One region of the Caenimonas aquaedulcis genome, then DNA from elsewhere that is predicted to be linked to it. Evidence: predicted binding sites of a transcription regulator. Region 1 holds the regulator's gene; the other holds the start of a gene.

Region 1 (5,895 bases):
GACCTCGCGGTCTCCAGGAGCAACGACAACCCCGTGTACTACGTGCAGTACGCGCATGCCCGCATCTGCTCGGTGCTGGCCGCGTGGGGCGGCGACGTCGCATCGCTGAAGAACGCCGACCTGTCGCCGCTGCAAAGCCCCCAGGCGCAGGCGCTGATGCTGCAGCTCGCGAAGTACCCGGACATGCTCGCCGGGGCCGCGGCCGACTTCGCGCCGCACGACGTCACCTTCTACCTGCGCGAACTTGCGTCGGCCTACCACAGCTACTACGACGCCGAACGCATCCTCGTGGACGACGAGCCCGTCAAGCGCGCGCGCCTCGCGCTCGTGGCTGCCTGCGCGCAGGTGTTGCACAATGGTTTGGCGGTGCTCGGCGTGAGCGCTCCGCAAAAAATGTAAGCGCCAGGAAACCCACAGTGAAGACCCAACAACGCGGCAACGTCATCGTCGGCATCATCATCGGCGTGGTCCTCGGGCTCGCCGCGGCCCTCGCCGTGGCGGTGTACGTCACCAAGGTGCCCGTGCCCTTCCTGAACAAGGGGCAGAGCCGCACCGCGGAGCAGGACGCCGCGGAAATGCGCAAGAACCGCGACTGGGACCCGAACGCGCCGTTGTACGGCAAGAACCCCGCCAAGCCGCTCGCGCCCGCGCCCGGCGTCCCGGCGCCGGCGCCCACCGTCGTCACGCCCGGCGCGGTGGCCCCGGCGGTGCCGGTGGCGACCATTCCCGGCCCGGGCAGCTCGCCTGCTGCGTCCGCGCCCGCCCGTGCGGCGAGCATCGCGCGCGCCGCAAGCGCCCCGGCGCCGCAGGCGAAGAGTGCCGATCCGCTGGGCGACCTGGCCGCGTCGCGCACGGCCGTCGCCGGCGGCGACCCGTTCTTCTATTTCGTCCAGGCCGGCGCCTTCCGCACCGCGGAGGACGCGGAGGCGCAGCGCGCCAAGCTGTCGCTCATGGGCATCGAGGCCAAGGTGACCGAGCGCGAGCAGGCCGGCCGCCAGGTGTTCCGCGTGCGCGTCGGCCCCTACGACAGGAAGGAAGACGCCGACCGCCAGAAGGAAAAGCTGGAATCCGGCGGTGTCGAGACGGCGCTGGTGCGCGTGCAGCGCTGACAGGAAGGAAAGAGCGACATGAATCGACGCGAGTTTTCGCAAGGCGCCGCCTGCATGGCGGCTGCCATGGCGCTGGGCCTGCCCGGCGCCGTGTTCGGCCAGGCCCGCAGGCCGGACGATGGATCGGAATACCTCACGCTGGCCAAGCGCGTGAACGTGGACGCGCCCCCCGGCAAGATCGAGGTCGTCGACTTCTTCTGGTACAACTGCCCGCACTGCAACGCCTTCGAACCCTCGCTGGTGGCGTGGATGAAGAAGCTTCCGGACGACGTGGTGGTGAAGCGCGTCCCGGTGGCCTTCCGCGAGGAGATGGTGTTCCAGCAGCGCCTCTACTACACGCTCGAAGCGATGAACCGCCTCGACCTGCACGGCAAGGTCTTCAATTCCATCCATACCGAGCACGTGCCCGTGCACCAGCCGGCGTTCATCCTCGAATGGGCGGGCAAGCAGGGGCTGGACAAGGCGCGCTTCCAGGAAATCTACGGCTCCTTCGGCGTCACCGGCAAGGTGCGCCGCGCGATCGAGCTGGCGGATGCCTACAAGGTCGCGGCCGTCCCGGCGCTGGGCGTGGCCGGCCGGTACTACACCGATGGCGACCTCGCGCAGAACATGGACCGCGCGCTCCAGGTCGTGGACTACCTCATTGCCGAGTCGCGCAAGGCCAGGTAACTCCCTCGTCAGCAAAAGCCCAAGCAAAAAGCCCGCCATGCGGGCTTTTTGCTTGGGTCCGCCAACCGGGCCCGATACAATGCCAGCAAGATTCATGCCTCTATGAAACAACCCTACGTCCCCCTCCTGCTCGCCCTGGCCCTGGCTCTTGGCGGTGGCACCGCCCGCGCCGAGAAGGCGGACAAGGCCAAGCCCATGAACATCGAGGCCGACGCCCTGCGCTACGACGACCTCAAGCAGACCAGCGTCTTTACGGGCCGCGTGGTGGCGACCAAGGGCACGCTCGTGATCCGGGGCGCCCGCATCGACGTGCGCCAGGACGCGGAGGGCTACCAGTACGGCGTCGTCACGTCCGAGCCCGGCAAGCTCGCCTACTACCGCCAGAAGCGCGAGGGCGTGGACGAATTCATCGAGGGCGAGGGTGAAACCATCGAATACGACGGCAAGGCCGACAAGGTGAAGTTCGTCAAGCGCGCGGAGTTGAGGCGCTATCGGGGCGCCGCGCTGGCCGACGAGATGGTCGGCAGCCTGATCGTCTACGACAACAGCAACGACGTGTTCACCGTCGACGGCGGGCCTGCGAGTGCCGCCGTCGGCGGGCGGGTGCGCGCGGTGCTGTCGCCGCGCCCGGGGGCCTCGGCCGCCGCGGCTCCGGCCGCGCAACCGCCGGCCCAACTGCGGCCCAGCACCACCTTCGACGGGACGCGCAAGTGAGCGCCGTGATGCCGGACGCGCGGACCGCCGCGCCGCCTACGGGGCCCAGCCGCCTGCAGGCGCGCCACCTGCAAAAGACCTACGGCAGCCGCAAGGTCGTGAAGGACGTGTCGCTGGATGTCGCCAAGGGCGAGGTCGTCGGGCTGCTCGGCCCCAACGGCGCCGGCAAGACGACCTCGTTCTACATGATCGTCGGCCTCGTTCGCGCCGACGCCGGCGAGATCTCGATCGATGGCAAGTCCGTCGAGCACATGCCGATCCACCGGCGTTCGCGCCTGGGCCTGTCCTACCTGCCGCAGGAAGCTTCGATCTTCCGCAAGCTCAACGTGGCGGAGAACGTGCGCGCCGTGCTGGAGCTGCAACGCGACGCCGCGGGCCAGCCGCTCACGCGCGCCGAGATCGACAAGCGCCTCACCGCGCTCCTGCAGGACCTGCGCGTGGACCATCTGCGCGATTCGCCGGCGCTCGCGCTGTCCGGCGGCGAGCGGCGCCGCGTGGAGATCGCGCGCGCCCTCGCGACGCAGCCGCGCTTCATCCTGCTGGACGAGCCCTTCGCGGGGATCGACCCGATCGCGGTGATCGAGATCCAGCGCATCATCGGCTTCCTCAAGTCGCGCGGCATCGGCGTTCTGATCACCGACCACAACGTGCGCGAAACGCTGGGCATCTGCGACCACGCGTACATCATCAGCGACGGCCATGTGCTCGCGCAGGGCACGCCATCCGAGATCGTCAACAACGCCGACGTGCGGCGCGTCTATCTCGGCGAGCACTTCCGGATGTAGCTCTCCGCTTCGGTTACTTCCATGAAGCAAGGGCTTTCCCTCCGCGTCTCGCAGCATCTCGCGCTGACGCCCCAACTCCAGCAGTCGATCCGCCTGCTGCAGCTCTCCACGCTCGAGCTCTCCCAGGAAGTCGAGCAGATGCTCGACGACAACCCCTTCCTGGAAGTCACGCAGGAAGAGGCGCCGCGCGAGGAGTTCGGGCTGGCGCAGGCCGATGCGCCCGCCGTCGAGGAGTCCGGCGCGGGCGAAACCGAATTCGCCGATTACACCGGCACCTCTTCGGAGACCGCCGCGAGCAGCTCCGCCGACAGCGAGACGACCGCCACCGCCGACACGGAAATGAACGACTGGGACGGCGACGGCAGCACCGAGGTCGTTCCCGACGACGGCGAATGGGGCGGCGACGCGCCGGCGCGCAAGAACAACCTGGGCGGCGAAGACGTCGACGCCACGGACCTCGCGCGCGGCAACGAGTCGCTGCAGACGCACCTGCACCGCCAGGCGCTGTCCATGCGCCTGTGCGAGGAGGACCGCTTTGCGCTGCGCTTTCTCATCGAGTCGCTCAACGACGACGGCTATCTGGACGAATCGATCGAGTCGCTCGCCGCGAGCCTCGCGCCACAGGACCTGGAGCAGCAGGAAGAGCTCGTCCACCGCTTCACGGTCGCCCTGAACCTGCTGCACCACCTGGAGCCGGCGGGTGTAGGCGCCCGCTCGCTGGGCGAATGCCTGTCGCTGCAACTGCGCGCGATCCTGGCCGCAGGCGCCGCGCCGCCCGCCTGCGAGACGGCGCTGCGCATCTGCGGCCATCCGATGGAGCTGCTGGCGCGCCGCGACGTGAAGCGCCTCGTGCAGCTGTGCGGCGACACGGAGGCGCAGGTGAAGGCCGCGATCGGCCTCATCACGCGCCTGGAGCCCAAGCCCGGCCGCCGCTTCGTGGACGTCGAGCGCAACATCGTGATCCCCGACGTGCTCGTGACCAAGACGGGCCGCGCGCCGCAGTTCCGCTTCCGCGTGCAGCTCAATCCCGACGTGATGCCGCGGCTGCGCGTGCACGACATCTACGCGGGCGCGCTCAAGGCCCACAAGGGCGAGGGTCACCAGGCGCTGCAGCAGCGCCTGCAGGAGGCGCGCTGGTTCATCAAGAACATCCAGCAGCGCTTCGACACCATCCTTCGCGTGTCCAACGCCATCGTCGAGCGGCAGAAGAACTTCTTCGTGCACGGCGAGCTCGCGATGCGGCCGCTGGTGCTGCGCGAGATCGCGGACGAACTCGGGCTGCACGAATCCACGATCAGCCGCGTCACCACGGCCAAGTACATGGCGACGCCCTACGGCACCTTCGAGCTGAAGTATTTCTTCGGCTCGGCGCTCGGCACCGAGACGGGTGGCAACGCGTCGAGCACCGCGGTGCGCGCGCTCATCAAACAGTTCGTCGCCTCCGAGAGCGTGAAGAAACCGTTGTCGGACAGCCAGATCTCCGAGATGCTGAAAGAGCAGGGCATCGAGTGCGCGCGCCGCACTGTCGCGAAATACCGCGAGGCGCTGCGCATCGCGCCCGCCAACCTGAGAAAAGCCCTTTGAACGCCCTCCAGCTGTTTTTGCCCTGCGCCGCCGGCGTCGAGGGCTTCCTCGCCGACGAGGTGCACCGCCTCACCGGCCTCGCCGGGGACGACCTGCTGACGGGGCGCGGCGGCGTGTCGGTGCGCGCGTCCTGGCGCGAGGCGATGCGGCTGAACCTGCACAGCCGTCTCGCGCAGCGCGTGCTGGTGCAGCTGTCGCACACGCCCTATCGCAACGAGCAGGACCTCTACGAGGCGGCCTCCGCCGTCGCGTGGGAAATCTGGTTCACGCCGCGCGAGACCTTCAAGGTGGAGGTGACCGCGCAGCACAGCCCGCTCAAGAGCCTGAACTTCGCGGGCCTCAAGATCAAGGACGCCGTGGCGGACCGCTTCCGCCACAAGAGCGGCGAGCGGCCGAGCGTCGACGTGCAGTGGCCGCACGTGCGCGTGTATGCGCACCTGACGAGCGACCACGCGACGCTCTACATCGACACCTCCGGCGAGCCGCTCTTCAAGCGCGGCTGGCGCGAGGACAAGGGCGAGGCGCCGCTGAAGGAGACGCTGGCCGCCGCGATGATCGCCGCGAGCGGCTGGGACGCGAGCGTGCCGCTGTACGACCCGTGCTGCGGCAGCGGCACCATCGCGATCGAGGCCGCGCAGGTCGCGTGCAACATCGCGCCGGGCTTCCTGCGGCGCTTCGGCTTCGAACGCCTGCTGCCTTTCCAGGCGCATGTGTGGAAGGCGCTGTGGGAAGAAGCGCGCGAGATGCAGCGTCCGTCGCCCGTGCCGGTGTTCGGCAGCGACGTCGCGTTTCGCATGGTCGACTTCGCGCAGCGCAACGCGGAGCGCGGCGGCGTGGCCGACACGGTGCAGCTGCGCGGCGGCGACGCCCTGCAGCGCATGCCGCCGAGCGAGACGCCCGGCGTGATGCTGGTAAACCCGCCGTATGGCGAGCGGATCGAGACGGCCGGTGTCGCGGGCAAGTCGCAAGGCGGGCGCGAGCGCGCGGAGACGGAGGACGGCGGCGATTTCTTCGCCCAGCTCGCTTCGCACTGG
Region 2 (5,895 bases), 1.9 Mb from region 1:
GCAATTTCGCGGGCGCGGCCTTCTGCATCCAGGCCCGCAGGCCGGGGATCGGCGACAGCGTCGCGAAGGTCTTGAGCCGCGGGAATTCAGCCTTCAGGGTTTCCACGACGCGCTTGATCAGCGAATCGCCGAAGCTCACGCCGCGCAGGCCCGTCTGCGTGTTGCTGATGGAATAGAAGATCGCCGTCGTCGCCTTCGCGAGGTCGCTGGGCGCCGCGCCTTCGTCCAGCAGCGGCGTGATGCTGGACGCCATGCTGTCCATCAGCGCAACTTCCACGAAGATCAGCGGCTCGTCCGGGAGGCTCGGGTGGAAGAAGCCATAGCAGCGCCTGTCGCTGTCCAGCCGGTTCTTCACGTCGGCCCAGCTGCGGATGTCGTGCACCGCCTCGTACTTGATCAACTTTTCCACGAGCGACGCGGGCGAGTCCCAGCTGATGCGCCGCAGGTCGAGGAAAGCGACGTCGAACCAGGTGGAGAACATGTACTCCATCTCGACGTCCAGCGCGCGCAGGCGCCGGTCGGACTTGAGCTGGGGCTGCATCTCCGCGCGCATGTCCACGAGGAAGCGGATGCCGCCGGGCGCGGCGCTGAACCGTTGCAGCAGGCGGCGGCGCGGCGACACGGTCGCGCGGCGGAACAGCACTTCGGCCGCCGCTTCGTCGGGCGTGCCCACGGCCGCCGCGTACTGCGCCTGCGCGCGCTTGACCTGCTCGGGGTCGGCGGTGAACTGCTCGCTCATGAGCAGCCACATGTCCTGCCGCTGGGCCGGCGAGGCCTGCGCATACCACCGCATCACGCCTTCGGCCTGGCGACCGCCCTCCACTTCGCTCACCGACGCCTCGATGACGGCCTGCAGCTCCGTCAACGTGCGGCGCAACACGCGCGGCGACAGCGCCTCGGCATGCCGGCGCAACGTGGCCTTCAGGCGCTCGCGCGTGGAGCGGGGTTCGGCGTGCTCGAGGATGCTCATGGCGCGAGCCTTGATTTCTGGTTGCGGGCCAGTTCGCGCAACGCGCCGCGCTGGCGGGTCAGGTGGGTGCGCATCGCGGCTTCCGCGCCTTCCGGGTCGCGGGCCTTGAGCGCGGCGAAGACGGCCATGTGCTCCGACAGGCTCTGGTCGAGCCGCCCCGGCGCATGGAGCTGCTGCAGGCGCGCGAGCTTGACGATCTTGCGCAGGTCCCCGATCACCTGCGCAAGCCAGGGGTTGCCGGCCAGCGCGATGATCGCCTCGTGAATGGTGAAGTTCGCGGCGTAGTAGTCGTTGATGCGCCTGGCCTTCGCGTGGCGCTGCAGCTTGTCGTGCAGGGCTTCCAGCGCTTCGAGGTCGGCGTCCGTCGCCTGCGCGGCGGCTTCGCGCGCGCACTCGCCTTCCAGCAGGGCGATCACGGGAAAGATCTGGTCCAGGTCCTGCTCCGTCACCTCGTTCACGAAGCAGCCGCGCCGCGGCTCGTGGCGCACCAGGCCCTCGGCCGTGAGAACCTTCAGCGCCTCTCGCAATGGCGTGCGGGAGATCTCCATCTGCTCCGCCAGGTGCACCTCATCCAGGAAGCTGCCCGGCAGCAGCTCCCCCGCAAAGATGCGGTCGCGCAGCTGCGCGGCGACTTCGGCGTGGAGGGAGTTCTGGACGAGGCGCATGGATAATTTTCTGTAATTACAGATAATTATAGACATCGCCAAGCCGCGCGCAAGCCCTTTTCGCGGGCCGCGCCGTCTAGTTAGCAGGCTAACGATTTCCCGGCCTTTCCCCCATGCGCGGCTGGCTCGTTTCGTGCTAAAACCAGCGCATCACCAAGCGCGCCACCGAGCGCGCTCCCTGCCGGGCTCCCGCCCGGCGCGGCGGCACACGAAAGCATTCTCATGACCTGGTCGATCATCGCGCGCGACGCCTCGGGCGCACTGGGCATCGCGATTGCCAGCCGCTTCTTCGCGGTGGGCGCGCTGTGCCCGCACATCCGCAGCGGCGTGGGCGCGGTCGCGACGCAGGCCCTCGTCAATCCGATGTACGGTCCGCAGGTGCTCGATGCACTCGAAGAGGGCCTCACGCCCCAACAGGCGATCGAGCGCGTCACTGCCGCCGACGAAGGCCGCGACCTGCGCCAGGTGCACGTCGTCGATGCGCAAGGCCGCACGGCGCAGTACACCGGCAAGACCTGCGTGGAATGGTGCGGGCACACGCAAGGAGACGGTTTCTCGGTCGCGGGCAACATGCTCGCAGGCGCCGCGGTGATCGCTGACACGGCGCAGGCGTTCCGCGAGAACGACGCCCTGCCCTTCGCGGAACGGCTCATCGCCGCGCTCGCGGCCGGGGAAGGCGCGGGCGGCGACAAGCGCGGCAAGCAGGCGGCCGCCGTGCTCATCTACACGACGGAGTCCTATTGCGCGCTGGACCTGCGCGTGGACGACCACGAGGAGCCGATGCAGGAGCTGCGCCGGCTCTACGACAAGAGCCTGGAACGCTTCCAGCCCTTCACCGCCTGCCTGCCCTCGCTCGCGCGCCCCGCGGGCATCACGGATCGCGCGGTGATCGAGGCCGAAGTCGAACGCTTCCACGCACGCCGCAGCGGCGCCATCCAATGAGCGCCCTGCTGGAAGTCGAAGGCCTGCGCACCAGCTTCAGGCTGGAGGAAGGCGGCGAGTTCGATGCGGTGGACGGCATCAGCTTTTCCGTCGAGACGGGCCGCACGCTGGGCATCGTGGGCGAGTCGGGTTGCGGCAAGAGCGTCACCTCGCTGTCCATCATGGGGCTGCTGCCCAAGGGGCAGGGGCGCATCAGCGCCGGTTCGGTGCGCTTCGAAGGCAGGGACCTCGCGACGCTCGCGCCCGACGAGATGCGCGGCCTGCGCGGCAACCGCATGGCGATGATCTTCCAGGAGCCGATGACCTCGCTCAACCCGGCGTTCACCATCGGCGACCAGCTGGTCGAAGGCATCCGCGTGCACCGGAACATGACGGCGCAGGAAGCGCGCGCGCATGCGATCGAGATGCTGCGGCGCGTGCGCATCCCATCTCCCGAGCAGCGCATCGACGAGTACCCGCACAAGCTGTCGGGCGGCATGCGCCAGCGCGTGATGATCGCGATGGCGCTCGCCTGCGAGCCGAAGTTGCTGATCGCCGACGAGCCGACCACGGCGCTGGACGTGACGATCCAGGCACAGGTGCTCGACCTGATGCGCACGCTGCGCGAAGAGACGGGCACGGCGATCATCCTCATCACGCACGACCTGGGCGTCGTCGCCGAGCTGGCGGACGACGTGGTGGTGATGTATTCGGGCCGCATCGTGGAGCGCGCGCCCGTTCGCCGCCTGTTCGCGCATCCGCAGCATCCCTATACGATCGGCCTGCTCGGCTCCATCCCGAGCATGCACCAGTCGCAGGCGCGCCTGCATGCGATCAGCGGGCAGGTGCCCACGCCGATGACGCGCGTGCAAGGCTGCCGCTTCGCGCCGCGCTGCCCCTTCGCGATCGACAAGTGCCGTGCCGAAGTCCCGCCCCTGTTCGACCTCGGCGACGGCCAGGAGGCCGCGTGCTGGCGCGCGCCGCTGGAAGTGGCGCTCGGCTTCGCGGACACACCGGCCGTGCGGGAGATGGCATGACGGCCCTGCTGCGCGCCGACAACCTGGTGAAGCACTTCCCCGTGCAAAAGCGCATGTTCGGCAAGGCGACCGAGGTGGTGCATGCGGTCGATGGCGTGAGCTTCGAGCTCAACGCCGGCGAAACGATGGCGCTGGTCGGTGAATCCGGCTGCGGCAAATCCACGGTGGGCCGGCTCGTGCTGCGCCTGCTGGAGCCGACGTCGGGCAAGGTCTGGTTCGCGGGCGAAGACCTCACGGCCCTGCCGCCGCAGGAGATGCGCGCGAAGCGGCGCGAGCTGCAGATGATCTTCCAGGACCCGTACTCGTCGCTCAACCCGCGCATGACGGTGGAGCAGACGCTGGTCGAGCCCTTGCGCCTGCATGGGCTGTCGCCGGGGAAGCATCACGAGCGCGCGGCGGAGTTGATGGACCTCGTCGGGCTCGCGCCGCAATACCTGCAGCGCTTCCCGCATGAATTCTCCGGCGGGCAGCGCCAGCGCATCGGCATCGCGCGTGCGCTCGCGGTGCAGCCCCGGCTCGTCGTCTGCGACGAACCCGTCTCGGCGCTGGACGTGTCCATCCAGGCGCAGATCGTCAACCTGCTGCAGGATTTGCAGCGGCGGCTCGGCCTCGCCTATGTCTTCATCGCGCACGACCTGGCGGTGGTCAAGCACATCGCCTCGCATGTGGCGGTGATGTACCTCGGGCACATTGTCGAGTATGCGGACAAGCGCAGCCTGTTCGCGAGCCCGCGGCATCCGTACACGCAGGCGCTGTTGTCGGCGATTCCCTTGCCGGAGCCCGACGCGAAGCGCGAACGCGTGCTGCTGCAGGGAGACGTGCCCAATCCGATCCACCCGCCTTCGGGCTGCCGGTTTCGCACACGCTGCCCGTACGTGCGGGAGCGGTGCGCGCAGGAGGTGCCGGTGCTGCGCAGCGAGGGGAGCCATTCGGTGGCTTGTCATTTCTGGGAAGAGATTGCGCCGCCCGCGCGCGCGAACGAGGCGCGGGCGGTGAACGAACGGCTGGTACGGCTGCAATCCGCATTCCGTACGACAGGGTTGGAGACAGAGACGGTTTGATCGACGTGAAGCTTGAAAGGAAAACATCATGAACAGCAGATTGGTGATGACGCTGGTGCTGGCGGCCGCCGCATCCGGCGCGCAGGCGCAGACCTTGCGCATCGGCCTCGCCGAGGACCCGGACGTGCTCGACCCTTCGCTCGCGCGAAGCTTCGTCGGGCGCATCGTGTTCTCGTCGCTGTGCGACAAGCTCGTGGACATCGACGAGAAGCTCAACATCGTCCCGCAACTCGCGACCTCCTGGCAGTGGTCGCCCGACAACAAGGCGCTGACGATGAAGCTACGCCCGGGCGTCACCTTCCATGACGGCGAGAAGTTCGACGCCGCGGCGGTGAAGTACAACATCGAGCGCCATAAAACCATCGCGGGCTCCAACCGCCGCGGCGAACTGCTGCCGGTCTCCACCGTGGACGTGGTGGACGACATGACGGTGCGCCTGAACCTCACCGCGCCCTTCTCGCCCCTGCTCACCGTGCTGGCCGACCGCGCCGGCATGATGGTCTCGCCCAAGGCGGCGCAGGCGAACCCGGCCAACTTCGGCAGCAAGCCGGTGTGCTCGGGCCCCTTCAAGTTCGTGGAGCGCATTGCCCAGGACAAGATCACGCTGGAGCGCTACGCCAACTACTGGAACAAGGCCGAAATCCATTTCGACAAGGTGACCTTCCAGCCGATCGTGGACGCGACGGTGCGCCTCGCAAACCTGCGCTCAGGCCAGCTCGACTTCATCGAGCGCGTGGCTCCCGCCGACGTCGCCTCGATCAAGAAGGACCCTAAGCTGTCCATTGCACGCATCACCGAGCTGGGGTACCAGGGCATCACGATCAACACGGGCAAGAGCGACCTCGCGCAGAAGAACCCGCTGGGCAAGGACCCGCGCGTGCGCGAAGCCTTCGAGCTCTCGCTCGACCGCGCCGGCATCGTGAAGGTCGCGATGGATGGCGAGGCGGAAGTGGGCAACCAGTGGGTGCCGCCGAGCAACAGTTTCTACGCGCGCAACGTGCCGGTGCCCAAGCGCGACGTCGCGCGCGCCAAGCAGTTGCTCAAGGAAGCGGGCGTGACCAACCCGACGTTCACCTTGATGACGCCGACGACGTCCGACGCGCAGCGCCTCGCGCAGGTGGTGCAGGCGATGGCGAAGGAAGCGGGCTTTGACGTGAAGATCCAGGCGACGGAGTTCGCGACCTCGCTGAACCTCGCGGACAAGGGCCAGTTCGATGCGTACATCCTCGCGTGGAGCGGGC

The links. Region 1 encodes sigma-54, which starts transcription at its own class of promoters, with help from an activator protein. Its sites were predicted from a motif close to TGGCANGNAANCTGCTTT; they were not measured.
Region 2: the regulator sigma-54 is predicted to act here: its motif matches at 1,758-1,775, upstream of I5803_RS05335 (DUF1028 domain-containing protein).

The regions. Positions count from the first base shown of each region.
Region 1 is NZ_JADWYS010000001.1:3,048,770-3,054,664, forward strand. Features, by position in the region: gene argS (arginine--tRNA ligase) at 1-399, shown strand, start outside; gene I5803_RS14610 (SPOR domain-containing protein) at 417-1,109, shown strand; gene I5803_RS14615 (thiol:disulfide interchange protein DsbA/DsbL) at 1,128-1,778, shown strand; gene lptA (lipopolysaccharide transport periplasmic protein LptA) at 1,881-2,492, shown strand; gene lptB (LPS export ABC transporter ATP-binding protein) at 2,501-3,277, shown strand; gene I5803_RS14630 (RNA polymerase factor sigma-54) at 3,299-4,861, shown strand; gene I5803_RS14635 (THUMP domain-containing class I SAM-dependent RNA methyltransferase) at 4,858-5,895, shown strand, end outside.
Region 2 is NZ_JADWYS010000001.1:1,112,952-1,118,846, forward strand. Features, by position in the region: gene I5803_RS05325 (malonyl-CoA decarboxylase) at 1-970, opposite strand, end outside; gene I5803_RS05330 (GntR family transcriptional regulator) at 967-1,635, opposite strand; gene I5803_RS05335 (DUF1028 domain-containing protein) at 1,858-2,577, shown strand; gene I5803_RS05340 (ABC transporter ATP-binding protein) at 2,574-3,593, shown strand; gene I5803_RS05345 (ABC transporter ATP-binding protein) at 3,590-4,654, shown strand; gene I5803_RS05350 (ABC transporter substrate-binding protein) at 4,683-5,895, shown strand, end outside.